2 linked regions of the Bdellovibrio bacteriovorus genome follow. The protein of the gene in region 1 binds, or shares a complex with, the protein of each later gene. Links are inferred from orthologs where the notes say so. Each region holds a gene or a part of one and is shown in the gene's direction. Other genes may lie near its edges. The genes, in order: AZI87_RS04120 and uvrB.

What was found.
Region 2: the proteins of AZI87_RS04120 (region 1) and uvrB are in contact, whole or in part, in a crystal structure (PDB 7EGT), measured with the Thermus thermophilus proteins. The link is inferred for Bdellovibrio bacteriovorus from one-to-one orthologs. Residues at the interface, in WP_096412145.1 of Thermus thermophilus: His654, Arg656, Phe657, Gln666, Asp668, Glu669, Lys680, Arg681, Leu682, Ser683, Lys685, Tyr686, Ala687; in WP_096411307.1 of Thermus thermophilus: Glu23, Leu25, Arg26, Asp27, Gly28, Glu29, Arg30, Phe31, Arg55, Glu326, Asp327, Phe328, Glu379, Ser382, Gln383, His398, Gly400, Arg401.

Annotation. Positions count from the first base shown.
Region 1 is NZ_LUKD01000001.1:870,324-885,124, forward strand. Bases 5,758-8,785 are described here. They hold AZI87_RS04120 (ATP-dependent helicase), read left to right. Parts: upstream 5,758-6,138; coding sequence 6,139-8,433; downstream 8,434-8,785. Other genes in these bases: AZI87_RS04115 (hypothetical protein), read right to left, coding at 5,758-5,952; AZI87_RS04125 (hypothetical protein), read left to right, coding at 8,524-8,785. Outside these bases: AZI87_RS04085 (flavin monoamine oxidase family protein), read left to right, coding at 1-636; AZI87_RS04090 (hypothetical protein), read right to left, coding at 641-964; AZI87_RS04095 (inositol monophosphatase family protein), read right to left, coding at 1,071-1,940; AZI87_RS04100 (SPOR domain-containing protein), read left to right, coding at 2,080-2,901; AZI87_RS04105 (pectin acetylesterase-family hydrolase), read right to left, coding at 2,891-3,946; AZI87_RS04110 (hypothetical protein), read right to left, coding at 4,007-4,609; more of AZI87_RS04115, read right to left, coding at 4,606-5,757; more of AZI87_RS04125, read left to right, coding at 8,786-9,033; AZI87_RS04130 (hypothetical protein), read right to left, coding at 9,086-9,580; AZI87_RS04135 (hypothetical protein), read left to right, coding at 9,813-10,271; AZI87_RS04140 (flagellin), read right to left, coding at 10,319-11,152; AZI87_RS04145 (hypothetical protein), read right to left, coding at 11,347-11,850; AZI87_RS04150 (DUF1622 domain-containing protein), read left to right, coding at 12,107-12,457; AZI87_RS04155 (KamA family radical SAM protein), read right to left, coding at 12,487-13,671; AZI87_RS18095 (hypothetical protein), read right to left, coding at 13,680-13,868; AZI87_RS04160 (hypothetical protein), read left to right, coding at 13,990-14,801. UniProt on the Escherichia coli protein: A helicase with DNA-dependent ATPase activity. Unwinds DNA duplexes with 3'-5' polarity. Translocates on single-stranded DNA with 3'-5' polarity. Initiates unwinding more efficiently from a nicked substrate than double-stranded DNA.
Region 2 is NZ_LUKD01000007.1:1,864-16,573, reverse strand. The notes cover bases 9,194-12,130. They hold uvrB (excinuclease ABC subunit UvrB), read left to right. Parts: upstream 9,194-9,591; coding sequence 9,592-11,670; downstream 11,671-12,130. Other genes in these bases: uvrC (excinuclease ABC subunit UvrC), read left to right, coding at 11,764-12,130; AZI87_RS14160 (penicillin acylase family protein), read right to left, coding at 9,194-9,447. Outside these bases: AZI87_RS14190 (S8 family serine peptidase), read left to right, coding at 1-2,018; AZI87_RS14185 (CarD family transcriptional regulator), read left to right, coding at 2,195-2,689; gltX (glutamate--tRNA ligase), read left to right, coding at 2,869-4,350; cysS (cysteine--tRNA ligase), read left to right, coding at 4,358-5,806; AZI87_RS14170 (hypothetical protein), read left to right, coding at 5,957-6,442; AZI87_RS14165 (DUF333 domain-containing protein), read right to left, coding at 6,508-7,014; more of AZI87_RS14160, read right to left, coding at 7,156-9,193; more of uvrC, read left to right, coding at 12,131-13,653; murein biosynthesis integral membrane protein MurJ, read left to right, coding at 13,650-14,710. UniProt on the Escherichia coli protein: The UvrABC repair system catalyzes the recognition and processing of DNA lesions. A damage recognition complex composed of 2 UvrA and 2 UvrB subunits scans DNA for abnormalities.

The DNA of each region.
Region 1 (14,801 bases):
CAGGGCGTTCGATTCCAAGCGAGACATGTGGTGGTCACGGTTCCTTTAGCGGTTTTGCAAAACAATCAGCCCCTATCGCGCATCGAGTTTGCGCCGGCCCTGACGGAAATTACAGAGGCCTTGCAGGGTTACCACATGGGTCATGTACAAAGAATTATTTTTGAATTCAAAGAGCGGTTTTGGGAGAAACTGTCAAAGGAACCGGTCGTCTTTATGCGAGCAGGTCCCGATCACTACTTTCCAACCTGGTGGACAAAGAAGCCTATTCACAACAATATCCTCATTGCCTGGCAAGGCGGCCCAAAAGCTTGGGAGATGGCAACTTGGACATCGCAAGAGCGAGCCTTTAAAGCTCTTTCTACTCTTTCAAAGATGACACGGAAATCTCAAAACTATTTGATTGAAAATCTAGAAACCTATTACACCTACAATTGGAGCCGCGACCCGTTCAGCTTAGGAGCCTACAGCTACACCGGTGTTGAAAGAAAAAAATCTCGTCACCGTATTACAGAACCCATTCAAGGAAAAATTTGGCTTGCCGGTGAGGCCTTTGCGAAAAAATCCTCTCAAGGAACTGTTCATGGAGCCATGGAGACGGGAAGACAAGTCGCCGCCTCCATTTTAAAAAAAATCTGAAAATTTATTCTTCGCCTGTCATGTAGATTCTTAGAACCTGACATGTTGAATTTGTTTCTGCCGTCACGACTTCATAAGTCAGACTTCCACAGGCATCTAAATCGCCCGGCGTGCAGTGCAAAAGATCGGCTTCGTAAACGGAAATCAATCTGTTCCCTTGAAACTCCGAAGAAAGTAAATGCAATTCAGGGGGTTGAATCTCAGACTCTTCACGATCCAGTTGGGCTTGCTGAACGGCTGCTTTAGCCACTTTACGTTTGCAAGCGTCCGCAGCAAAAACTTGAGAGCTTGTCAGCGCAATGAGAATGAAAGTTACAAAAGTTTTCATACTATGTCCTCGCTTTGATGGCCCTTTATAATTGAGAATCTTCAAAACTTAAATGGGCATAGTAAGCTTTTTATTATGCGCAAAATGAATTGCGCTACCTAGTTGATCAATGTGTATGTGATTGCAGGTGCTTTTGGCAGATGTTTTGAATTTCTTTTACGATCGCGGGGTTGCCTGCAACGATCGAGTTCTTATAAGGATTGTATTCATCCCCTTTATACGTCTGAATAATGCCGCCAGCTTCTTCCACTAACAAGATGCCCGCAGCCGCATCCCAAGGCTGGATATTTCGCTCCCAATAGCCGTCAAAAACTCCCCGAGCCACTTGAGTGAGATCGTAAGCCGCAGCACCGGGGCGACGAACGCCACGGCATTTGCGAACAATCTCATCAAAGATTTTCAACTGCTCTGCGATGACATGTTCGTGTTCAGCAACAAAGCCAGTCGCAAGCAAAGCTTTCTTAAATTCCTGATTCTTAGAAATGCGAAGTCTTCGGCCATTAACAAAAGCACCCTGGCCGCGAATCGCCGTGTAGGTTTCATTCAGCATGGGAACATCAATCACCGCGAGTTGAATTTTTCCATCCATCTCCAAGGCAAGACTGATGCAAAAAATCGGAAAGCGATGAATGTAGTTTGTTGTGCCATCCAACGGATCGACAATCCAACGGCCTTCCGGTCCGGCAGGCTTCACCTCGACCTTCGCCCCGGGCGCGCTTTTCGCGGCGAAGCTTTCTTCGCCCAAGAACTCAATTGTCGGAAAATTTTTCTTAAGATGCTCTGCGATGACTCTTTCTGATTCTTTGTCGGCTTCACTGACTAGACCGGCTTGGAACTTCTCTTCGATATGTTCTAAGTTACCGAAATAATTGAGAAGCACTTCGCGCCCCAAGCTGACAGCCTTGATTGCTGTACTTAAGACCTGCTTCCAATCCATTGATTTTGCGCCATTTTCCACGGTTTTCCCTTTGAACATTTCTTCTGATTATTGACCAGTTCCGAGACTTAAAGCTAACATGATTGAAGGGCCAAAGGAAGGGCCTTAAACTTTAGAGATGCTTTGTAAAAATCAGAGCATATTAACTCAAGTGAGTTTAAACATGAGGATTGAAAAAATGAGTTCTAAAACAGACGCGGTTGTGAAGCTTTCGATAGTATTTTTTGTTTCATTGTTGTTCTTCTCTGTAGGAACATTCGTTGGCAAAAAGTACAGTGACAACCAACATCAATTGGCGGCTCTTGAACCGCAAAAAAACAATGCTCACGGCGAACGTGAAGTAGCGTCTGTTAACAACGGTCATGGCGAAACTAAATCTGGGCAGATGACGGATGAAGAGATCGCAAAGCTTGCAGAAGAATTCGTGGCTGACGAAGTGGCTCCAGTTCCAGCGGCTCCTCATGGTGAAGAAGGCCACGGCGCTTCTCACGATGAAAAAACTGTCGGTCACGATGCTCACGGCGAAGTTGCTGAAACAAAAACTCAGACAGAACCAAAAGCTGAAACAGCGAAGCCTGCAAATCCTAAAGGTGACAAGCATTCTCCAGTAACTAAAACGGAAGAGCCTTCTTCAGCGGCTAAAAACATCGCTTCTGGAAAAGCTCCAACAACTCACGACGCGACGGAAAAAGCCGCAACAGTGACTAAAGAAGAGCGTCTTCCTTCTTCACTTCCAAAAGATGTAGCGCAATACACTGTTGGAAAATTCACGGTGCAAGTAGCTTCTTACACAGACGAAGCCGAAGCTCAAAAATTGGCTTCAGATCTTAAAGGCAAAGGTTACAGCGCGTTCTACGTACCTGCTAATATCAAAGGCAAACAATACTACCGCGTCAGCGTGGGTCAGTTTGCGACTCAAAAAGAAGCTCAGTCTTACCGCACTGAACTTCTTACGAAAAGCAGAGTAGGTTCGGCGATCGTTCAACGAATCACTGAATAACAGATACACGAATCGTTTTTTTCAAATCCTGATGAACCCCGTGAGAAATCACGGGGTTTTTCTTTATCCCGTACACCCTCAAGGCAAAGTCCCACGCTGTTTCGCCTTTCATATCTTTCACCGACGCTGTCTGGTCCCGTTGCAAAAAGGTGTGAGTGACGACATCCGCAACCCATGTTTTTACATTGGCAAAGGGAGCGGCAATCACGGCGATTCCCGAGGGCCCTAACACCAAGGTGCGATGAGCTTCAGGCGTGATGTTGCCAAACACCATCGACATCACCATATCCTTTGTCGACTGCATAATACCAATATTCCAATCAGACAATTTTGCGAATACAGGTCCCATCAACGGAGCTATAAACCCATCGTCGACGGATGCCATCAGTCCAATTTTCGCAAATTGCGCAAGATAGTCTTGAGTCAGTAAAGGAGTAAACTTCTTCCAAAAGTTTTTTCCGAAATGCAATCCCGGGCTGTCAGCAATAATTGTTTTACGTGTACCGACCCCTAGGTAAGGTCGCATCGTTTCCGTGTGCAGAAGAGCCCCAATCGCTCCGGCGGACCATCCCCACACTGTCAATTCGGAAAGGTTTTTAAAGTCGATGATCCGCTGTTGATCTAAATAAGCGAAAGCCGCTGCGACATTCGTGGCACCCGTGTGATAGAGAGTCGCTCCGGTCTTATAGTGAGCCTCGTGAGTTCCGGCAAAAACGTCGCCCGTGCAATAAGGAAAGAAGAGGGCCGAATGCTCTTGCCACGGATTGCTGGGCTTTTCTTGCGCCATCACAGTGGTTTGGGGATCTCCCGGCAAGGGAGCAAGACGAGTTAATGGGCTTGAGCCGTAGCAAGTACCTTCCGACCAACAGGCTCCCCCACCCATGAATTCGATCAGCAGCCTGTCATCGTCTTTGCGATCAAGATAGACGCTATAGACTTCCCCATTTCCACAATGGGTGCCCGGAATGTCTATCTTCTGCCATGTTCTTGCTTCGGTAATAACACTGAATAATGTAATTAAGGCGAATAAAGAATATGTTTTCATGTCCTCATTTTTCGCGAGAACACGGAACGTGGAAACAACTTTGTTAACATTAGACTATGGTTAGAGAGCGAAGCGCACACCCAAGCGGATCACGACACTCCACACAGGATTTGGGTCGAAGTCCGATGCGATAAGGGCGCGACCCTCAACACCGGCAACAAAACCAAAGTTCTGAAGTCGATAAGCTCCTTCGCCACCGACAGAGAGTCCCGACATCATCTTGATGTTTTCTTTATCAGTGCGGCTGTCACCCATCAAAGTTGTCTTCACTTCTTCTTGATAGCCACCTAAACCAACGCCACCATACAAGGCGCCAGACAATTCGTTTTGCACTTTATTAACTAGATGGTAGCGACCCCACACCAAAAGTTCTTGATGAGTGCGCTCGATACTTGAAGTCGCGTTTCCAGAATCTTCAGAGTAACGCGCATATTCAGCCAGAAAACTGAGACGTTTTTTTTGATAACCAAAAGAGAAATTTAAAGGCTTCACATCTTCGATCTCTTGCGAGTTTGCCCGCTCATAGCGCATCTCGGGATTGATCAGATTGACGGTCAGATAAGAGGGAGCTTCCGGAGTCACCTTCGGCATTCTTGCACGTGATTCCTGCGCCCAGCTCACAGAAGAAGAAATTACCAACGCGAGGAAAACAAGAGCTCTCATTGCAAGCTGCTTTCTGTGACTGAAGGCGTTTCAACCGGAGCAACTTCCACTTTAGGCACCAATTTGAATTCAGACTCGGCCATCTTTTCGCAAGTCAGCGCTTCTTCCGTCGTTGCGACTGAGGAAGAAATGACTTCAGCTAAGAACTGACACTCTTCTTCACGGTAACTCTCATTCAGGGCAAACATCGACTTCAAAAATTTGTCAGCCGTATAATAATTCAAATCCAGCTTATCGAAGTCGTCTTTCATTTTCGGCAGAACTTTCACAATCAACTTTGCGATGTCTTTACGTGCTTGAAGATCTTCGATCCCACGCGCTTTAGAGTAAATGTCCGTATAACGTTTAAGAACGCGAGAGAACTGCGTTCCCAATGAATACGCATAACCCGTAACGTAGTCAGAGAAACGCGCCTTATCAGCAGCCCCGGAATAAAAGATATTTAAAGACCTTTTGATATTTTCCACTGACGGCAATGAGTTCACGGATTTCTCGTCGCGTACCTTTAAAGAACGTGTCGCTTTTTCAGAAGGCAAAGACTGCGCGATAAAATCAGGGTCGCCGGTGTACATCCAGCCCCAGTAATCAGCAAGACCTTCATTCAAACCGCGAATGATCGCCAGGTGATAGTACATGTGCATTTGGGCTTCGCTCATTTCTTCGCCCGTACTGATAGGCAGAAGACGACGGTGACGAACAGAAAGATCTTCTACGATCGCACGCTCTAAGAAGTTTTCACGATCATGAATTTGCGCGCGTTCGTCACCCATCACAAGTTTATAAAACAAAGAATGAAAGTGTTCGTGAGCCAAGATCCCACCGTTGATAGGAATTGGAAGACCTTCTGAAGAATAAGGAACTAAAAGCATGGAGTCCGTATTGCCATCATAGAAAGCGTTGTTCGTCAGACCGCCACGAACCTTCACAGCGACACCGACATCGCGAGGCCACTTGTTCACTCCACCAGCTCCTAACTCTTCATCCAAAAGCGCCAGTCTTTGCGTGTGCGCATAGATTGTAACTAATTGCTGAGTCATTTCATTGGCAGGAATGAAAGCTCCATCCGAATTTTTAATGAAACGACCTTGAGGAGCGGAACCTTGTAATTGTTTATTGGCGATGCGAGGGCTTAAGAAGAAACGCACAAACTTACCGGCCACGGTTTGCAGATCCGTGATGCCCTTCAATTCGAATATATCCAGAGAGTAGGAGCCTTTCGAGTTGCTCATAGGAGCTAAAACTCGGACGCTGCCCGTTTCCGTAGCAGAATCTGTTTGCGGCGCACAGGCTGCCAACACAGATACTGAAATTGCTGCTATGATCCGACTGAAAACGTTCTTCACAAAGTCCTCTCTAAGCACTATAAACGGAAGGTCCCTAAAGCCCATTGACCAAACGCGTTATAGTTATAGTTAAAATGGGCAAAAAACTCAATGAAAACTTAGGGATAGACAAACTTTGTCAGTCCCACTAAAGGTTCGACAGTGAAAGGGCTCTGGAAGGGGCCCCTCTTGTGACGAGGAAAAGCCATGGATGTACTTGATTTTGTTACGAAAGATTTAAACCCTCCGCAAAAAGACGCTGTCGAAACCCTTGAGGGGCCTTTATTGATTTTAGCGGGTGCCGGCTCGGGAAAGACCCGCGTTCTTACCCATCGCATGGCCAATATCATCGGCCAAGGGGTTGCCGCCCCCGATGAGATCCTTTGTGTGACCTTCACCAATAAGGCCGCCAAAGAGATGGAGCATCGTATTTACAAGATCCTTTCTGAGATGGGTGCACATGTTCGCGCTCAACTTTGGATCAACACCTTCCACAGTTTCTGCGTGCGCGTGCTTCGTCAACATATCACTTTGCTCGACTACAAACCTTTCTTCGGCATCTATGATTCATCCGATACGTTAAGCCAAATCAAAAAGGTTATGACGGTGCTGAATATCAACGACAAGATGTATCCGGCGAAAAACTTCCAAAGCCGTATCAGCAGCGCGAAGATGATGGGACTTTCGCCAGAAGCTTTCGAAAAAAATGCGAAGCGCTTGATGGATGCAAAAACGGTTGAGGTCTATAAGGCCTACGAAGTCGAAATGAAAAAAGCGAACAGCTTAGATTTCGATGACTTGTTAATGAAGACCTACGAGCTTTTCCGCATGTACCCTGATGTTTTAAAAATGTATCAGGAAAAATTCCGTTACATTATGGTGGATGAGTATCAAGACACCAATCACATTCAATATCTTTTGGTGCAGATGTTGGCGAAGGCTCATCGTAATCTTTGCGTTGTGGGTGATGAGGATCAGTCGATCTATAGCTGGCGTGGTGCTGATATTAAAAATATTCTGGATTTTGAAAAAGACTTCCCGGAAGCCAAAGTCGTCAAGCTTGAAGAAAACTATCGCTCTTCGGCTAACATTGTGAATGCCGCGACTTCGGTGATTAAAAACAATTCGCAAAGAAAAGATAAAACTCTTTTCACTTCGAACAATGCCGGTGACTTGATTCATGTTCGTGAAGAAAAAAATGAATACGATGAAGCGAAGTTTGTCGCAAAAACCATTCAGACGATGATGAATGAGGGCGAAGGCTCTTACAATGACTACGCTGTCTTCTATCGTACGAATGCGCAGTCTCGTGTTCTTGAAGAACAAATGCGCACTTTGGCCATCCCTTACCGCCTGGTGGGCGGCGTGCGCTTCTATGAGCGCATGGAGATCAAAGACATTCTTTCGTACATGAAGCTTGCGATCAATCCCGCCGACGATATTGCTCTAAAACGTATCATCAATGTTCCCGCACGTGGAATAGGTAAGACGACGATTGAAAAACTGGAAGAGTACGCTGCTCAACACGGAACCAGCATGTATCTTGCCGCGGGCAAAGCCTGCGATGATCGCATCTTCAATGCGGGAACAACAGGAAAGATCCGTCGCTTCTTGGAATTGATGGATGAATTGCAAGCCAATGCTTTGAATTTCAAGATTGTCGATTTCTATCACATCGTTTTGGATCGCACAGAGTATTTGCTGAACTTGAAAAAAGACGAATCTCCAGAAGCGCAAGCTCGTATCGAAAACTTAGAAGAACTCGACAATGCCATCGCCCAGTTCGCGAAAGAGCGTGGTGACGAAGGAACTTTGACAAGCTTCTTAGAAGAGATGGCTCTAGTCAGCGATGTGGACTCTTTAGATCAAGAGCAAAACTCGGTCACTTTGATGACTTTGCATATTTCCAAAGGTTTGGAATATCCTTACGTCTTTGTTGTGGGGATGGAAGAAAATCTTTTCCCAAGTGGCCGAAGCCTGGATAGCGATGGTGAAGAAGACGTTGAAGAAGAACGCCGCTTGGCTTACGTGGGCATGACTCGCGCTCGCCAGAAATTATGGCTGACTTACGCCAAAATGCGTCGCGTGTGGGGACAGGAGCAAATGAATCCTCCATCTCGCTTCATTAAAGAAATTCCGAAAGAGTACGTGGACTTCAAAGCGGCTATTGCCGAAGGACCTCGCTTTGTTTCACGCTATGGCTCTAGCTCTTACGATGCGGATGGAGCCTTCGACAGCCCTCGCTGGGGATCGTTGGCATCGGATCGCAACAAAGCACGCCCACAAAGTTTTGATGATAGCCAAGCCTTTCCGGACTATGAAAATGAAGGCTCGCAAGGCGGTCAGTTCACCAAAGGCATGCGTGTTCGTCATCCTACCTTCGGCGCCGGCACTGTCTATGCGACCGAAGGAACGGGCGAAAACTTTAAAGTCAGCGTGATGTTCACAGATAATACGGTGAAGAAATTCGTCGTGAAATATGCCCGTTTAGAGCGCATCTAGAATATTGATATTGAGCATAATTTGTATTTTTGTGTTGCCAAAATCATGGTTCCTGACAAATCTAGTTTGGCTACCTGAGGAGGTACTACTGTGAAAAAGTTTTTTGTTGTAGCATGTTTATTTGTTTCATCTGTTTCTTTTGCTCAAAGACCAGCTCCAGCTCGTTCTGTAGCGTCTAACGGCGAAAACACTGCAAGCATCAGCTTGGGTATGAGCAGCTCTGCGCTTAACATTGGCGGCAGATTAGAATTCAGCCAAGAACAAGGTGCCTTCGGTGGTTACGCATTCTTGCAAACTGAAAAGAAAGATGCGGGAATTCCGCAAATCCTTTCTTTCGGTGGTCACTCTTTGATCAAGCTAGTTGATGCATCTAATGTAAATGCATACATGGCTCCAGGTGTTGGTATCTCTATGATCAAAATGGATGGCGCTGATGACAAAACTGTTTTCGGTCCTTCTTTCCGTTTCGGTGGTCAAATCAAATTGCCTCGCGGCGCGGGCGCTCTAGGTATCGAGCGCATGGAAATCTGGAACTGGTTTGATGATGAAGCTGCAGGTTCTGCTGCTATCACTTCAGCAGTTTACTCTTTCAACTTCTAATTTTGAATTTTAGAATTGAATAAAAAAAGCCCGGCTTTCGCTGGGCTTTTTTTTATTCACAAGGTCCTTCGTATTTATCATTCTGAATCAAATGACCGCGGGTTTCTCGGAACGAGGATTGAACCTGTACCGCCTCCCCTTCTAAAAGATCTCCATCTCCGGAGCCACCGCCTTGATCGATGACTTGCACGTAGTGCGTGAGTTCATGAACTAAAGAATCTACCGGCGTTCGAGGATGTTTATAGGACGCGCGTTTATTCATAAGATAAATCGTGTTGGTATTGCCATCGTAAACGTTTAAGAAAAAATCAGGGCGAATTCCCCACCATTTTTCCATGGCGTCTTGAAAGACAACGAGGTCCGTCTGGCTTTCAATTTTAAGATTTACAGTGCCTGTTTTAGTGCTCTTCATTCGATTGCGAACAACTTTAAGCAAGCACTCTTTGTTGTCCTGAAGTTTGTCGGCATCCCAGTATTCAGTATTTTGAGCGAAGCTTGTGCTTCCGATAAGAAGAATCATTAACAGCGAAATTACAGATTTCAACATAGGCACCTCATTGAATACCAAAGACTCTTGGTAGCAGGTTGCAAAGGGTTGGCCATGAAACTGGCGCTTGTTTGTCGTTTTAATGGGTGTTCAGCACAAGAATCAATAGCCAAGTCCGCTTAGCGCGGGTCTATGTCAAAAATATCGACAGACTTTATTTGGAGCCCGAGCAAAGTCTTGGTGAAAATCAACGGGCGTTGCCCCTGCTCGTTCGGAACTGTAATCTTGAAGTATGAAAACACTTAAGCACGTCCTACTTGCAGTTCTAGTTCTTTTACCATCTCTTTCTTTTTCTGCACCCGCAGGTTTTTTTCTGACCAATACGAAAGAGATCACCGAAGACATGGTGAGCTTTCACTACATGTCTAGCGACGGAACCTTTGATCTAAAATGTGCGCATGTTTTTGATAAACCTGATGCCCATGATTGGGACGTTTGGTGCGGCAAAGGAACCAAGTGGTTGCGCCAATTCCGAGTGCACTTCTTAGTAAGACAATATCAGGGAAGAGATTCGCAGAAATCGGCTTTTGAAGTTTTGTATTGGGTGATTGATCGTGATCAAAAGACGCCGAAGTTTTCTTCAACATCGTCTTGGATTCAGTTTAACAATCCGTCAAAACTAGAAATTATGAGATTCAGCCAAGGTGTTGAAAACGACTACGCTTACTTGACTGTTGAACTTAAGCCATAAAAAAAAGGGATGACCGCTTTCACGGCCATCCCCAACGGAGAAATCAATTAACCAATCAGTTTCAATGCCAATTGGTTGGCTTGGTTTGCTTGCGACAACACGGAAGTTCCCGCCTGCAATAAAATATTATTTCGAACCATTTCACTGGAAGCCGCCGCGATATCGGTATCACGAATACGGCTGTTTGCTGCTGCCAAGTTTTCTTGAGTAACACCCAAGTTGTCTACGGTTGATGTCAGACGATTTTGTAAAGCTCCCAGATAAGCGCGTGTGCCGCTGACATTTGTTTGCGCATCATCAAGACGTGCCAACGCTTCTTGTGCGCCTTCTTTCGAAGAAAAATCAATTCCATCTAATCCCAGAGCATCGATCGTCGCCGCGTGTTTGCCGGCATCAAAGGAAATGCGATCGGCAAAATCATCATTGCCGATACCCACTTGAAAATCGAACTTAGGAGCAGAGCCATCAAGAAGCTTCGTCGTTCCCCATGTCGTTGACTTCGCAATACGCTGCATTTCGTCTTTAAGCTGAGTAACTTCTTTGTTAAGCATACCGCGCTCAGTTTCGCCCACCGTATCGGAAGCCGCTTGGATTCCTAATTCACGTAAGCGCACTATGATGTTGCCGATTTCGTTCAAGCCACCCTCTGCTGTTTGAATCAGGGAAATACCATCGTTCGCATTTCGTTGGGCTTGAGATGCAGAGCGAATCTGCGCTTTTAATCTTTCGGAGATAGCTAAGCCAGCGGCATCATCAGCTGCCTTGTTGATACGACTGCCTGAAGATAACTTCGCCATAGAATCATTGATAGCTCGTTGCGAACCTACCAAGTTTCTTTGTGCATTCAGTGCAGCGATATTTGTCGTAATTCTCATTCCCATAAGTTCCTTCAAAGTGGCGTGATAAATTTTTCGGTAATCACGATGGGAACTTCACAAGACTATGGGATAAATTTAGGAAGACATAGCAAACACGAGATTGTTGTAAAGGACGAGTCCTGCGCAAGATTGAATCACTTTCGTGTTTCGAGGTGAGATTTTCCCCCGAGAAGCCTCAGGGGAAAATGCATCAATGTTTATCTCGGCTGAACAACATCACATGTTGGGAAAGTGAAACTTTTAAAGAAAGAAGTTCCCGCTTCACCACGAGTCACGTGAACCTGTGTAGAAATTGTTCTTGGCACAGTCACGTCACGAGTTCCCCACTCTGTGCAAACTGGTGTTTGCTCGCCAGAACCTTCAAAGCGTAAACACTCTGGAGCTTCGTAAGTGCGAGGTGCTGTTTTGTGAACTGTTTCATAACGAGCACAAACCCAGTCTGTGATCGGACCGCCACCTTCACCTTCAGGAATGTTTCTTTTTACCGGAACAAGCTCGGCACACTCTCTTGTTGCGCTGATGGCTCTGATCTCATAGTCCGTCATGCAGGCATTTGACAAAGAGATGCCATGCAAATTGTAGCCATGTTCAACGACAGCATCGCGATCCGCGAAGATCTGACTCCAGGAACTTCCAGCATGAACGGCGAACGCACTTGAAGAAATAACCAATGTTAGTAGAGAAACAAATACTGATTTCATAAAATACCTTTTTTCTGTTGTTTTAGTGTTTTTCAAAGTTGCGCAACAGCCATGGAATGTTCCGCAAAATTTCCGGTAACGTAGCGGAACACTCCGCGAACAGTCTAAATACAAAAATGTAATTGTGGTTCAGCAGGTAAAAAGAAAGTGTGTGGTCTGAACGTACCCAGAAAAGAAGTGTCGAATTAAAGATTTTCAAATCCGAAATTTGCGAGACACTGAAGACGCTCCTATACCGGAAATTTGGAGGAGTTCGATGCTTCACGAGAACGTACGACAAATCGCTGTGGCCTTTGAGCTTGCGGGCATTGGCACCATTATTATTGGTGCCATTTATTCTACTGGAAAATATTTAAAACACTATTTTAATAAAGATCCGGAAGGATATCGCAAGTATCGCAGCGGTATGGGAAACGCCATTCTATTGGGACTGGAATTATTGGTTGCCGGAGACATTATCGGAACCGTCGCCGTTGAGCCCACTTATCAAAATTTAGGAGTGTTGGGCCTTATCGTTTTGATTCGAACTTTTTTAAGTTGGTCTTTGAGCGTAGAGATTCATGGGCGTTGGCCTTGGCAGGAAAACAACAAAGACCTTAAAGAATAATTTTAAAAAAGAAAATCCGACTCAAAAGTTTAGAGAGACTTTGAATTCTTAAGCGCAAGCCATTCTTCTTCATACAAAGAGACATCTGGCTTTTTTATTTTTTCTGGAGCGGGGCTGACGTATTCCGCCTTCACTCCGTCCCAACCGATGTAGTGACGAGTCAACCCTTCTTGCCCGACCTCGAAGTTCGGCACAAGATACGTTTTTCCTCCACCGTTCGGAATATCTAAAGAAAGATTCGGCATCGCGAGTCCGGAAAGATGACCCCACAACTCTTTTTGAATCTCTAATGAGTCTTCAACAGATGTCCGCAAGTGATCGGTACCAATCGAAGGATCGCATTGGAACATGTAATAAGGCTTCACACGTAAATAAAGCAAACGACGATTTAAAGCTTGGACAATTGCAGGATGATTGTTGATGCCGTTAAGTAAAACCATTTGATTCATCACCGGAACGCCGTTATCGACGAATCTTTCCAAAGCTTCAACAGCTTCCGCTGTGAGTTCTCGCGGATGATTGAAATGAGACATTAAAAAGACGGGCTTGTGTTTCTTTAAAATCCTCACCAAGTCATCTGTCACACGCATAGGACATACCACAGGCATACGGGAACCAATGCGAATGATTTCGATGTGCTCAATATTTCTTAGGTCCGTCAGTACACGGTCAAGTTGCGCATCACTGACAGTTAAAGGATCTCCGCCAGAAAGAATAACTTCGCGAAGGCCCGTGTGTTTGCGGATGTAGTTGAGCGCTTGCTCGTATTCGTCGTTTTTAATAAACGCTTGTTCTTGTCCGGTGAAATGTTTACGCGTGCAAAAGCGACAATAAACACTGCAGATATCCGTGATCAAAAATAAGGCGCGATCCGAATAGCGATGAATCACGCGAGGCGCGGGATTATTTCTTTTCTCTCCCAAAGGATCGAGCATCTGCTGCAAGCCTTCTTCGATTTCATATTTTTGCGGCATTAAGATCTGACGGATCGAATCGCCAGGCTCCCCCGCAAGGCTTGCGTAGTAAGGCGTTGTGCGAATATTAAAAAGTTCTTTACCACCTTGAAAAGCCAGACGCTCTTCTTCGGAAAGCGTGAAGTGTTTTTCAAAATCGCTTTGCGTTTTCAAGCTATGGCGAAGCTGCCAGGTCCAATTATTCCAATCAGACTGGGAAACATGCTCTGGCTTAGGGCTTCGAGGGAAATGAAACTTCATCGTCGTGGTTATGAATGAAACTGAGTTAATAGGCAAGACGTCTTATAAAAGTGACGTGAATGGGCGCTTTCAGGGTGTTTTTCAAAGTTGGCGGTCGTCAGCTCTAAATCACTGATTTCAGGTGTTTTTTTAGCCTTCTCAGGGTGGGACACCAGAAGTTTTACAGAGAGCCACTTGCGATTCCCTATTCTCAACATGAGAACCCTTTGAAATTTTCATCACTTACCCCCTCTGGCACCAAGCCCTCAAGTTGGCGCGGCCCTCGCTTTACATCAGGTTAGGAAAAAGGGTCTGGAAGACCCATATATAGGAGGACTTATGAAAACTTTCACTTACCCAACACACAAATGGGTCTTAACGGCGACACTGCTCGCTGTGCTAGGTTTAAATGTATCTTTCAACACTCATACTGCGGGAGTGGCGTCTGCTGACTTCGCCTCTACAGAAGGTGAAGGCATCACGCCATCAAAAATCTACACCGCCGACGGTGTGGTCCCAGTAAAATACATTGATAACGGTGAAGACAAAGTCCTCGCGTTAGTTCCAAAGAAAATGACAGAAGGTAAAGCCTGCGACTCTTGCGGCTACGAATCCTATCCATTAAGTGTAAAAAACAAAGAAGACATCGACAGCTTGAATGTCGCATTGATGAAAGCCATCGGCGCCCGCTTGACGACTCAGGAAAAACCGAAGGCGGAGGCGACGCAGGAAGTGGAAGCGTCGGGCGATGCCAAGATCAATCCATTCGCATCTCTGGAAAAATGTGACGACAAGAAAAGCAACTCTGACGTTCTTTCTTGCCGTACTACTAAATATATCCGCATTCTTAAATCAAACGCGAAATCGATCAATAAAGAAGACGCTTATGATTACTACAAAGAAAATATCGAATCTTTGATCTTGAGCGAAATCGCTGAATCTCGTCGCATCGTAAACGGCCAAAGAAGAGCATCCGTAATGCCAGGCCAATGGAGCTTCTTCAGCGAATCTGATTCCGCGATGAAAGATCCTGCGGCAATGCGTGATGAAGCACTTAAACTTGTACGCGAATTGATCAGCGGCGTTCCAGGCAAATTCGAAGATGTAAGAAGAAGATTGATTTCTGCCGAGTCAGAGATGATCCGCGCCGA
Region 2 (14,710 bases), on another replicon or contig:
ACAACTACGCAGCTTCTTGGATGATGGAAACTCAGCCAACGGAGTATATCGTTCAGTTTAAAAAGGCGATCACTGAAGCCGACAAAGCCACATTGAAGGCTCAGTTTGAAGTTTTCGGCTATCTTCCTGACGATGCTTTGGTTGTGCGCAGCACTTACGCAAAGCTTTTGAGCTTCAAAAATTCTCATCCAGAAGTTCAAGCCGTCGTTAAATATTCTGCTTCTTACAAAGTCAGCAGCTCATTTGATGTGGCGAGCGTTTTCAATAAAGACACTGTTCAATCCGTTCTTGTGAAGACATTTAAAGCATCAGATGCAGATCTTGTGGCTTCAAAAATGGCAGCCTTAAATCCTAAAGTAGAACTTCAAGTTGTTGATGGAAACTCAGTGATGGCGCTAGTTCCTCGCGGACTTGTTTCTCAGGTGGCGGCTTTAACAGGTGTTGAGCACGTTCAGCCAACTCCAGAGATTGAATCCTTCCATTTCGTGATGGATCAAGACTTGGCAGCAGATGTTCATGCAACAGCGGCGGGAGATTATTCAGATCTTACTGGTGATGAGCCAGGAACGCGCGTGATGAAATTCCAGGCGGCTTGGGCGCAGGGTTTCACAGGTCGTAACCAAATCGTATCTATGGCAGACACAGGTTTAGATTCTGGAAACGTGAATGCGATTCACGGGGATTTCGCGGGGAATGTGATCTCGGGATATCCTTTCGGTCTTTGGTCAAAAACTTGGGACGACCCCATGGGACACGGAACTCACGTAGCGGGTTCGGTGATGGGAAATGGAAAAGCTTCTGGTGGACTTCTAAAAGGTGGCGCTTATGAAGCAAAAATGGTGGCGGAAGGTATGTGGTCACCAATGCTTAAGAACTTAAGCGTTCCATCCAAACTAGGTGATTTGTTTGCAAAAGCCCAAACTGATGGCGCTAGCATTCACACAAACTCTTGGGGTGGTGCTCGTACGTTTGGTGCTTATGATAACTTTGCGGTTCAAGTAGATACTTGGTTGTACGACAACCCAGATATGCTTGTTCTTTTCGCGGCTGGTAACAGCGGTGCGGATAAAAACAAAGACGGTCGTATTGATGCAAACTCTATGGCTTCTCCAGGAACAGCGAAAAACGTTCTTACTGTCGGCGCTTCTGAAAACGTGGTTACAACAGGTGGTATCCAAGTTCCAATCAGCAAATTAAGAGCTGCTAAAGACGAATGGCCTTCAGAGCCGATTTACAGCGACTACATCTCTAACAACGAAAACGGTATTGCGATGTTCTCTTCACGTGGACCCACTTCGGATGGTCGTGTGAAACCAGATATCGTGGCTCCGGGCACAAACATCTTGAGCGTGAAGTCTCAACAAAAAGACGCTTCTGAATTATGGGGCGCTTACAATAAAGACTATGTTTGGTCGGGTGGTACTTCGATGGCGACGCCACTAACGGCGGGGGCAGCAGCCGTAGCTCGTCAGGCGTTGGTTGAAAAATTAAACATCCAGAAACCATCAGCGGCTTTGATGAAAGCGACAATGATTCACACGGCAGTGGATATGTATCCGGGTCAGTTCGGTGAAATCGGCGCTTCTCGCGGGCAAGAGATTTTGACTCGTCGTCCAAATTCGGATGAAGGTTATGGTCGCGTGGACGTTCAAAACATCGTGAATTTGGGTTCAAAAACTCAGTTCATCGACAACCGCCAAGGTGTGGCGCAAGGTCAGGAAGTTTCTTACGAGTTCACTTTGGCTCGTGAAGGAAAGCTTTACGCAAACCTTGTTTGGACCGATGCTCCGGGGTCAGCGAATGCGGCTCAAGCCCTCGTAAATGACTTAGACTTAGTTTTGACTCTTCCAAATGGTCAGACTCTCAGCATGAATGATCACGTCAATAACCTTGAAATGATTGAAAAGTCCGGTCTTCCGGCTGGATCTTATAAGCTCACTGTAAAAGGCTTTAAAGTTCCGCAAGGTAAGAATGGCTCGCAAGCTTACGCTCTTGTTTACACTGCAACAGAGCTCTAGTTTGTTAGTTTAAATAGCTGAAATGCTTAAGAAAAGGCTTGGGTAATCCCAGGCCTTTTTTGTTCTGAAAAACCCTCTGAAAATATTTCCTAACACCCCGCTCTCGTTTGATAACTTGCGTCAGATTTGATAGAACAGACGAGGTTGAAACTCTGTCCAATTAAGGGGGAGGTCGAATGCAGACGTTTAATGTTGGTGATAATGCTGTTTATCCCGGCTATGGCGTTGTAAAAGTGGTTTCTATTGAAACCAAAGAAATGTTGGGAACTAAAACAACATTCTACAACATGCAACTGGTCGACACTGGCTTAAAAATCATGATCCCTACTACGAACGTAAAATCTGCGGGTCTTCGTCCTATTATCTCTAAAGACGAAGCCAACAAAGTCGTGGGCATTCTTAAAGAAAAAGACATCAAAATCGACAATCAAACTTGGAACCGCCGTTACCGTGAGTACATGGAAAAGATCAAAACAGGTTCCGTTTTCGAAATTGCTGAAGTTTTACGCGATTTATTCCTGTTGAAAGCAGATAAAGAGCTTTCTTTCGGTGAGCGCAAGATGCTTGATTCTGCGCGCAGTCTTCTTTTGAAAGAGCTGACATTGGCGACGAGCCAAGAAGAGCTTTTCATGGAAGAAGAAGTGAAGGCCATCTTCGGAATCACAGGCTAGTCGGTCGATGAAAAGGGCCCATCTGACTGCGTTGTCGGGGGTCCTCCTTCTCTCCGCCTTGCAGCTGAACCCTTTTGATCGACCTTGAGTGGTAGACTTAGAATAAAAAACATAATAAATTCGAGGCTTGGTTTCTAACCAGGCCTTTTTTATTTGTGCCTGGGCAACTTGGAGTTCTCATGACCTCAAAAATTTCGCCTCATCCTCGTGTTCGTTTTGCACCTTCTCCGACGGGTTATTTGCACGTTGGGGGAGCTCGAACGGCTCTTTACAACTATCTTTACGCTAAGAAAAATGGCGGTGAGTTCATTCTTCGTATCGAGGACACCGATGAGGCTCGTTCCACGGAAGAATCTTTGCGTGGCGTGGTGGATGACCTGGTGTGGTTGAATCTTCTTTGGGCGGAAGGTGTGGATCCGAAAACCTTGAAAGATGTGGGACCTTTGGGGCCGTACCGTCAAAGTCAGCGCCAAGATATCTACAAAAAATATGCGGATCAGCTTTTAAACGCAGGCAAAGCTTACTACTGCTTTTTGACTGACGAAGAAATTGAAAAGCAACGTGAAGAGGCGAAGGCCGCGGGCCGTTCTCCGCATGTGAATTCTCCTTACCAAGATTGGCCTTTGCAAAAAGCTTTAGAGCATATCGAAAAAGGCAATAAAGGCGTGGTTCGTTTTAAAACCAAAGGTTTGGCGAAAGACTACACCTTGAACGACTTAGTTCGTGGCGAAGTGAAATTCCCATCAGACATGGTCGGGGACTTTGTTCTTCTGCGCTCAGACGGTATGCCAGTTTATAACTTCTGCTGTGTTGTGGATGATCACTTGATGAAGATCACGCATGTATTCCGTGCGGAAGAACATCTGCCAAACACGCTTCGTCAAATGATGATCTATGAAGGTTTGAATTGGCCACTTCCTGAATTTGGTCACATGGCTTTGATTCTAGATGAAGATCGCCAAAAGCTTTCTAAGCGTAAAGGTGCGGTTGCTTGTGGTCTTCTAAAAGAAGAAGGTTACTTAGCTTCTGCGGTTTTGAATTTCATCGCTCTTCTTGGTTGGTCTCATCCGGAAGGTAAAGAGATCATGTCGGTTGATGATATGATTCAAGCATTTGATATCTCTCGTCTGAATCCTTCAGGCGCGATCTTTGACCGCGTGAAGTTTAAATGGATGAATGCGCAACACTTGCGTGCTCTTCCGAATATGGAACTTTGGAATGCGATTCAACCGTTCTTAGCGCGTGAGAAAATGGAGCTTCCGCAAGATCCGGTATGGCAGGATAAATCCATCACGGTGTTTAAGCCGTACATGGAAATTTTGTCGGATGCGATTGAGCTTTATAAACCACTGAATGACAAATCGTACGTGATTCTTCCGGAAGCGGAAGAGGCGATGAAGTGGGAAAGCACGAAAGCAGTCTTGACGGCTTGGAAAGAACTCGTGAGCGCTCATACGTCTGACTATATGACGGAAGAAGAGTTCTTGAAAATCCAAGATGAAGTGAAAAATAAAACGGGTGCAAAGGGTAAAAACCTTTTCATGCCGATTCGTGTGGCTGTAATCGGAAAACCTCATGGCGCGGAATTAAAAATCCTGGTGCCATTGATGAAAAAAGATTCTTTGATCGCGCGTGCGGAAAAAGCTTTGGCTCAACTATAGGTGAACGATGTCTTTAAAGATTTACAACTCTCAGTCTAAGCAGCTTGAAGAATTTGTGCCTCTGACTCCGGGTCAGGTGAAAATGTATGTCTGCGGTCCGACGGTTTATAACTTTCTTCACGTCGGAAACTTCCGTGGAGTTGTTTTCTTTAACTTAGTTCGTAATTGGCTTGAGTCTTCTGGTTACAAAGTGGACTACGCACTGAACTTCACAGACGTGGACGATAAGATTATCAATCGCGCGCATGAACTGGGTATGGATCCTCATGCTTTATCTGAAAAGTACATTGTGGAGTATAAAAAAGATTTCGCTTCTTTAGGTCTTCGTCCCCATGATCACAATCCGAAGGTGACAGAACATATGGACGGCATCGTCGATATGGTGAAGACTTTGGTTGAAAAGAATATTGCCTATGAAACTCAAGGGGACGTGATGTATTCCATCGCTTCCTTCGAGGGCTACGGTAAGCTGAGTGGTCGCAACCCTGAAGAACTTCAGGCGGGCGCCCGCGTAGATATCGATGAAAAAAAGCGCAACCCGATGGATTTCGCTCTTTGGAAAGCGGCGAAGCCAGGTGAAGTGTCTTGGCCTTCTCCGTGGGGGCCAGGTCGACCCGGCTGGCATATCGAATGCTCGGCGATGATTCAAAAAATCTTTGGTGATCAGATCGATATTCACGGCGGTGGTATGGATTTGATTTTCCCGCATCATGAAAATGAAATCGCACAGAGTGAAGGATGCACCGGTAAGCACTTTGTAAAATACTGGATGCACAATAATATGCTGAACTTCGGCGGACAGAAAATGTCGAAGTCCTTAGGTAATGTTGTAACGATGCGTGAGTTCCTAGAGACGAACAACGCGGAAATCTATAAGTGGATGGTTCTTTCGGTTCACTATCGTACAATGAGTGACTTCAGTGATGCAGCTGTTGAAAGGGCTGTGTCGGGCTTAGCACGTATTTATTCTGCACTTTCTTTGGCGGATGATTATGTAGCCGAAGGTGTTGCTCCCGATGCTGGATTTGAAAAAATCACGCAAGAAGCTTGGAAGAAAGTGGAAGCGGCTTTGAATGATGATTTCGGAACACCTGAGGCTTTTGCTTCTTTGTTCGAAGTCGTTCGTCAGTTTAATTCTCAAGTTCGTCGTGGCATGAAATCAAACCCGGCGGTTCAAGGGAAGGCTGTCGCATTTAAAAACTTTGTCGCTAAACTCGGTCGTCTTTTAAGCCTGTTCCAAGAGCCTGCGGGTCCTTTCTTGATTAAGCTTGATGATATGCTACTTGCAAAAATGAACGTGAAGCGCGCGGATGTAGATGCCTTGGTTGCGGAACGCACTCAGGTGCGTGAGGCCAAGGACTTTGCAAAATCCGATGAGCTTCGTGCGAAACTGACGGGAATGGGAATTTCTGTCAGCGACACGCCGACAGGAAGTTTCTGGGAAGTAACTAAATAATCTTAAAACGCCAGCCTCGCCTGGCGTTTTTTTCAAAAAGGGCTGTGAGTTTGCAGCTCTCTGATTAATCCTCTGTAATTTCTGTGTGCCTTCTTTCCTTTGATTTTGAATCGGATAAGATCCCGTCATTCAAAATCAAAGGAGCTTTTTATGCGTCTTTTAATTGCTACTCTCTTATTGGCCTCTTCTTGGGCGCAAGCCCGCACATTACCTTCAGTTGAAGAGAAAATAAATCCCTCTTCAATCGATCAAGTGATTCGTTTGGTGGATAAAGATTCACCAGGGTCTTCAAATTTAAAGGTTTCTGTTGTCGTCACGGATTATGGAATGAGCACGGATGTATCGCCAAGACATGCGATTTATCTGACGTTAGCAAGTCTTGCGGAAATGGGAAATATCTTTGCTGATTTCAGAATTACGGAACAGGCTTATAAGTTTATTTCGGCTCAAAGAATTGCCGCTGGTATTTATGAAATCAAAGCGCAGGTGTATGATGAGACCTTCAAAGAGGTGACTTATACGATTGATGCGACAAAGATGTTCAGTGATGAACGTAAACTTCGCAATAACTGCGGAAGCGCTTTCTGTGATGGGTTCTTAACGACGACGGTGGAAGTAAAAGAGACGGCTAAATAAGTCGCTCGTGTGTTCTAAAAACTTTTCTAGTAAAAAGGGAGCTTCGTGCTCCCTTTTTATTATTCTTAAAGACCAGCGACGATAGATTGAAGATCCGGGATGTCCGCCAATTTTTTGCCTTTTACGACGGCCTTCGTACTTTTGCTAACGACGCCGAAAGGGATGTTACCCCACCATTTTTCTACGATAGAGCCATCTGCATTTTTAGTCGTCATTTTGCAGGTGTCATAAGTGCCGGCTGGAGGAGCTTCAACTTTTTCTAAGACACCTCCACTAGTCACGCAGTTAGCAAGAATCTGCTTAAAGCGCTCTGGAGAATAAAGGTCCGTCACTTCCAGATGTTCAGAAACCACGTCATTTCCCATCGTGGCTTCGTATTTGACGGTCCACTTCTTAGTTTCTTTATCGAACTTAACAACTTCTTTTACGATGCGCACAGATTTTTGAGTGCCATCACGTTGTTGAACCGTGCCTGTCCATTGAACTTTGTCTCCCACGCTGGGATATGCCCAGGCTTGCAGGGAGAACGAAGAAACCACCAAAGCGGAAAAAAGTTTATAAAGTTTCATCATGCCTCCTGTATGGGATCCAGAATGGCACGAGATTTTTAGGCGGGGAGCTATTCTTTGGTGAGATTGCAATCATACAAAGAAGGGCTCCGCATTTGGTCTGAGCCCTTATAAAACTGCAATAGATGTAAACGAAAATCGGGCTTATTCTAAGGTAAGCACGTGGGTTTTAACCTGTTCGATATCTTTGTCATCCATCCATTGTTCGCGGTATTTGCCTTCGATAAAAAGATGAACTTGATCTTTATAGAACGGGGAGAGCATATGGCCAGATATACCGATCGGATTGATGCCCCAGCTTTTTTGAGGTGAGGCGAAATCAATGATTCTGCGAGTGGATGGACCGGCTACAACTTTAAAGTCGCCACCCATGCCGCGCATTTTGTTGTTGTTGATTTCATTGTAGGCTCCGGGAATGGGGTAGGGACCTAAGTTGAAGACTTTATTTAAGGGCGCAGTTCTGCCTAAAGGATGTATGTATTCAACAGTATGTATCTCGCCCCAGGTTTTGTTTTGCACCTTTTCAATCGCTTTTTTGAAACCTGCAGTGATTACTTCAGGTCTTTTCAAGTCTTTCCACCAAGGCGCCGTTTCGTTCAAGATCGTACGACGATAGAATTGCCAAGCGTAAGGGGTGTTAAGGAAAGTTTGGCGTTCCTCTTTTGAAAGTTTCTGCAGCAGAAGTTGGATGTTGTCGCTATTCCACTGGTGGTAAAGACTTGCCGCTGTCGACGAGATATCGGATCGATGATTCCAATCTTTAAGATCTTGCAGGGCTTTTTCATATTTTTTGTTTTCTTCTGGCGATAAATGAAGATCTGCCAGCAGTTTTTCTAAGATTTCTGGGGTAAAGGCGTTGTAGTTGTCCGTTTGCAGGGCCTTAAATTCTTCTGCATTCCACACATCTTTTTCGGAAAGGGCTTTGACGATAGTTTGATAGCGGTCATCGGCTTGGAAATCTCCGCGGATGTTTGTTGGAAGACTTTCGGGGCGTGAGTTCGCAGTCACAATAAACCCTGAAGGTGGATTCACAGAATGGGGCTTCTCGTTCCACTCTAAAAGGCGAAGGTATTCATCATCGCCAGAAGCTCCATCAAGAAGCATGTCTGAATTTGGATTCTTTTTAACGGCGATATCACCGAAGATCCACCAAGCAATGTTATCGGCGTCAGCGTACATGACATTAAGTCCCGGTGCTGTTGCCGATTTTAAGGCAGACTCAAACTCGGCCATGCTTTTTGCTTCGCCCATCATGCGTAAGGCTTTCATGGGGTTGTTTTCTTTTCTATGAAAAGCCCACTTTAGCGCCAGATTTTTCTCTGTGAAGATTCCGTCCATCAAGGGTCCGTGCGGAGTTTCAATCATAGGTAAAGTGACGTCGATGCCATCCTTCACTTTGATTACTTCGTTCCACTCTTGGTAGCTGACAGGTTTCTTATTGAAGAGCACCGTTTTTTTCTCAGTGTCCAAAGTTTCGCGATAAAGATCCATGTCATCGGAAAGAGACATAGTGAAACCCCAAGCATGATGACGGTTGTGACCTAAGATCGCAAAGGGAACGAGTGGAAGATAGTGACCGTAAAGTTCAAATTCCGGTGTTTGAATATGCGCTTCCACCCAAACTGCGGGCAGTGCATAACCAATGTGGGGATCGTTGGCGAAAATACTTTTTCCTGATTGTGATCTGCTGGGGGCAATCAGCCAGGCATTACTTCCTTCAAAGTGGGGAGTAAATAGTCCTTCAGTAAGAGCTGGTAACGCAAGGCTGTTACTGACAATCTTTAGCGGCGCGGTCAAAGGGTTGTTTCTTAAAGCCTGAAACTGTTCTTCAGAAAGTTTTTTTGCCAGTTCTGACATCAAAGGATCTGCTTTTAAAGCGATGCCAAAACTATAAGCCATGTGGCCGGTCATGACGTAAGCATCCATTGGGGTGAATGGACGGGGTTTCAGCCCTAGGGTTTTCATTTCAAAAGGCAAGGGGCGAGTGGCGACGTACTGATTAACGCCGTCGAAATAGGCTTCCATCTCGCTCCACAGGCGTTCATCAAAGGTGCCTGTTTCTTTTTCGTGTTTGAGCATGCGTTCGACAGCAGGTTTAATCATGAGGCTGCGATAAAGTTTGTCGCTGGTAACGGCCACGTCTCCAAAAGCCTCACTCAATTCTCCTTGAGTCATGCGGCGTGAAAGTTCCATTTGAAAAAGACGCTCACTTGCCATGACAAAACCTAAGGCTCTTAAAGCATCGATCTTGTTTTGTGCTTTGATGTGCGGAATGCCGAAAGTGTCCCTAGTGATTGTGACCGGAGCAGAAAGACCTTCCAGTTTTAGTTGTCCGTCCATAGGCGCTACGGATTGCTTCATAAAAAAGTAGACGACAAAGACAGCTATACAGATCAGAGCGGTAAGAACGAGCAGAATTCGCTTTAAGTTTTTCATAGTAAAACTCTCGAACGGAGCTCAGCTCGAAGCAAGGGACTTTCCATGTCACTATGCAGAAATGAAGGACTGGACTTTGGATTGACGCAATGTAGACCCAAAAAAGAAGCAGGCACCTTTCAAAATTATGCTATGCTCGAAGGGATGGCCTCTGCTTATAAAAAGAACTTTCAACTAGTATCTGAGTATAAACCTTCTGGGGATCAGCCGCGTGCGATTCAGCAGATGATGGAAAACTTTGATGCTGGATTAAAACATCAGACACTCTTGGGTGTGACGGGATCGGGAAAAACTTTTTCGATGGCGCACACTATTGCGAAACTCAATCAACCGGCATTGGTGCTGGCTCCGAATAAAACTTTGGCGGCCCAGCTGTATGCGGAGTTTAAAGAACTCTTTCCGCACAATGCGGTTGAGTACTTCGTCAGCTATTACGATTATTATCAGCCGGAAGCTTATATTCCGTCGACGGATACCTACATCGAAAAAGACTCTGCGATCAACGAACAGATCGATCGTATGCGCCACTCAGCGACGCGCTCGTTGTTTGATCGTCGCGATGTGATCATCGTCAGCTCCGTTTCTTGTATTTACGGTTTGGGTTCTCCGGAAGCCTACGAAGGCATGATGATTCAAATCGTGTCGAATACCGAGATGAAGCGCGATCATTTGATTCGTGAGTTGATACGTATTCAGTATCAGCGTAACAACGTGGATTTTTCGCGCGGAACTGTGCGCGTTCGCGGCGATAATGTCGAAATCTTTCCTTCATATGAAGAAGACCGCGCCGTGCGTGTGGAATTCTTTGGCGACTTTATCGAGCGTCTTTCTTGGATTGATCCATTAACAGGTCAGGTTTTAGAAGAGCTTGATCAAATCGGTATTTATCCCGGAAGCCATCACGTCACTAGTGATGACAACTTAAAACGTGCGATTCGCACGATTCAAGATGAACTGCGTGAACGTCTGGTTGATCTGAATAAAGAGGTGAAGTTTTTAGAAGCTCAACGTCTTGAGCAAAGAACTTACTATGATATCGAGATGATGGAGCAGATGGGGTTCTGTCAGGGGATTGAAAACTACTCTCGTCACATGACAGGCCGTGGGCCGGGTGAACCACCTCCGACACTTTTAGAATACTTCCCGAAAGAATTCGTGACCTTTATCGATGAGTCCCACGTGACCGTGCCGCAAATCGGGGGGATGTATCGTGGAGACCGTGCTCGTAAAATGACTTTGGTCGAACACGGTTTCCGTTTGCCTTCGGCTTTAGACAACCGACCTTTAAACTTTCAAGAGTTTGAAACGATGATGGATAAGGTTGTCTATGTATCGGCAACGCCGGGGACTTACGAGTTGCAAAAATCTGAAGGTATTATCGTTGAGCAGATCATTCGTCCGACAGGCTTGATTGATCCTGTCGTTGAAGTGCGTCCGGTCAAACACCAGGTCGATGATTTGTTAAAAGAGATCCGTGATCGTATCAAAAAGAATGAGCGTGTGCTTATTACGACGTTGACGAAACGTTCAGCGGAAGACTTGACTGAGTATTATGAAAATTTAGGTATTAAAGTTAAATATCTGCACAGTGAAGTTCAGACGGTAGAACGTACAGAAATCTTGCGCGACTTGCGTTTGGGAGTTTTTGACGTTCTTGTGGGTATCAACTTGTTAAGAGAAGGTTTGGATATCCCAGAGGTCAGTCTTGTTGGTATCACCGATGCCGACAAAGAAGGTTTCTTGCGTTCGGAGCGTTCGTTGATTCAAACTATTGGCCGTGCGGCTCGTAACTTAAATGGGCATGTGATTCTTTACGGAGACACCATCACCGAAAGCATGGCCAAAGCCATGGGTGAAACCGAACGTCGTCGTCGCATTCAGCAAAAGTACAATGAGGATAACGGCATCACTCCGCAGTCGATTCGTAAAAGAATCAAAGAAGGACTGGGCGAAGTGTTTGACGGAACTTTGGCTGGCGGTCCTCTGCAAGGAGAAAATAAAACTGCAGCTGTGGTTACGAAGTTCTCGAGTCAGCCGGATAAACTTCAAGAAGAGATCGCTAAACTGCGCGCGAAGATGAAAAAACTTTCGGCCGAGCTGGAGTTTGAAGAAGCCGCGAAGGTTCGCGACGAAATCAAGCGTTTGCAAATCATTGAACTGAACATCCGCAGCGGAGAAGTGGAGCAAACCAGCGCAGAGGTCCTCAAAGATGGCCTTAAGTAGAAATCATCTCAAACCCTCCTCTGACTGCGTTGCTCGTCGTCGACGTACGAGATGTACGCCTTCCTCCTCGCGCCTTGCAGCGGAGGGTCTGATATGATTTCTAAGTTTGAGGAAGTGCGCGATAAAGTCAGGGAGTTCCCGGTACAAAGCGGGGTCTATCTGATGAAGGGCCACGCCGATAAGATCATCTATATCGGTAAGGCGAAGAATCTGCGCGCGCGTGTTCGAAGTTATTTTACGGACAGCAAGGATCATTCACCCAAGACGCGGTTGCTAGTTCAGAATATTCATGAAGTTGAATACATTCTAACTAAAACCGAAGTCGAAGCTTTCTTATTGGAAGCTTCGTTAATTAAAAAACACCGTCCGAAGTACAACATTCGTCTTCGTGATGACAAAGCTTATCCCTACATTCGTTTTACTTGGGCTGATGATTATCCTCGTCTTTACGTTGCTCGCAAAGTGAAGAAGGATGGGTCGCTTTATTTCGGCCCTTATACTTCTGGATTTGCTGTTCAAGGCACCATTCGTTTTTTAAATCGAACTTTTAAGATTCGTGATTGCACTGATGCGGTTTTTAAATCTCGCACGCGTCCTTGTATGACTTATCAGATTGGCCGTTGTACAGCACCTTGTGTAGATTACATCACACAGCCTGATTACCGTGAAGAAGTCGAAGGCGCGAAGTTATTTCTAAAAGGACAGAATAAGAAGGTCGTGAAATCTATCACCGAAAGAATGATGGTCGCGGCCGAAGAAGAAAAGTTTGAGGTGGCGGCTCGTCTACGCGATTCTGTACAAGCGATTAAAGCCATTTTAGAAAAACAAGCCGTTATCAATGACACGTCTGAAAAAGATCAGGATGCGGTGGGTTTCTTTGGCGATCATCGTGGTTGCTTGGTGGAAACTGTGCACGTTCGTTCAGGGCGGGTGATTGGAACTCGATCTCACTTCTTACCTCATTTTGATCCTAATGATCCGGCGGAAGACCCACGCGAATGGCTGGTGGACTTCCTGAATCAGTATTACGAAGACAACTTTATCCCGGACGAAGTCCTGTTGACCGTGGATATTGGCAATGACTTAACAAAGTTGATGGGTGAAGTCTTAAAAGAACGCTCCGGTAACAAAGTCGTTGTGCGATTTGCGACGGATGAGCGTGGTCGCAATTTGATTGATATGGCGAATGAAAATGCCAAAGCTCATTTCTTAAAATACGTCTCTAAGTCCGAAGAAAAACTTCGCGGTTTGGACGAAATCAAAGAAAAACTTTCCTTGCCAGAGCTTCCTCGCCGTATTGAGTGTTATGATATCTCGACATTCCAAGGGGCGGAGACCGTCGCTTCTCAAGTGGTCTTTGAAGATGGTGTTCCGGCGAAAGAACATTATCGTCGCTATAAAATTAAAACGGTTCAAGGCATTAACGACTTCGCCTCTATGTATGAGGTCTTGAGTCGTCGATTTAAGCATACTGAGTACGAAGATCCACAACTTATTGTGATCGATGGTGGTAAGGGGCAATTGACTCAAGCCATTCGTATTTTACAAGAGATTGGCCGTAGCGATATCCCGGTTGTGGGATTGGCGAAGGCGCGGACGGAAAGTGACTTCCAGAAGCAAGAAGTGGAGTCGACCGAGGAACGCTTCTTCCTCCCTAACAGGTCCAATCCGGTGATCTTTAAGCATAACGCGGAGGCCTTGCATATTCTGACGGGCATTCGTGATGAGGCCCATCGCTTTGCCATCACGTACCATCGTAAGCTTCGTGAAAGCAGTTCTTTGGAAAGCGAACTGGATTATGTTGTGGGATTGGGCGAAAAAAGAAAGAAAGTTCTTTTGACTCGCTTTAACTCTATTGATGAAATCAAGGGTGCCGTACCCGAAGAGATTGCAACCCTTAAAGGTTTCAACCGTGTATTGGCGGAGCGCATTCTGCTTCAATTGAATGAACCAGATGATGAAGATGCTGAGGTTGAAGAGTGAAAAGTCATGCCCTGTTAGTAGGTTTGGGAATATTCTTAAGTCGTATTGCAGGGCTGGTTCGTGAAAGAGTTTTCGCTCATTTCTTTGGAAACTCGGATGCCGGGGATGCTTTTAAAGCGGCCCTAAAAATTCCCAACTTCCTGCAAAATCTTTTTGGTGAAGGTGTGCTTTCCGCAAGCTTCATTCCAGTCTATGCTCAGCTCTTAGCAAAAAAACACGACGAAGAAGCCGCGAAGGTCGCATCTGTTATCGGCAGTCTTCTATTCCTGATGACGTCCTTCTTGGTTTTAGTGGGCGTTTTTGCAACTCCTTTCTTAATTGATCTTATTGCTCCAGGCTTCCAAGGTGAAAAGCGCGCTTTGACAATTCAGATCGTGCAGATTCTTTTCCCGGGCACGGGATTCTTGGTTATGTCGGCTTGGTGTTTGGGGATTTTAAATTCTCACCGTAAGTTTTTTCTTTCGTATGTGGCTCCCGTTATTTGGAACTTGGCAATCATCTTCACGTTGGTGATGTGGGGAAGTAAGCAGGGTCAGTATGACTTGGCGGTCACAGTTTCTTGGGGACTTGTTGCCGGAAGCTTTTTGCAGTTTGCGATTCAATTGCCTTCCGCACTTCGTCTGGGGAAAAAGATTTTTCCTTCATTGGATTTGAAATTAGACAGCGTTCGTTCCATCACGAAGAATTTTGCTCCCGTGGTTGTGTCCCGTGGTGTAGTTCAGATCAGCGCTTATATCGACAATATGTTAGCGAGCTTGCTTCCAACAGGAGCCGTTTCTGCGTTGGCCTATGCGCAAACTCTTTATCTTTTGCCCGTGAGTTTATTTGGTATGAGCGTCTCTGTGGCAGAGTTACCCGCTATGTCGCAAGCGACGGGGTCTGATTTAGAAATCAAAGAATATCTGCAAAAGCGTTTGAATCGGGGACTTGAACAAATCGCTTTTTTTGTGATTCCTTCTGCAGTCGCATTTTTCTTTTTAGGTGATTTGATTGTGGGGGCGGTTTTTCAAACAGGTGAGTTCCAGAAGGAAAACACTGATTTCGTTTGGATGGTTTT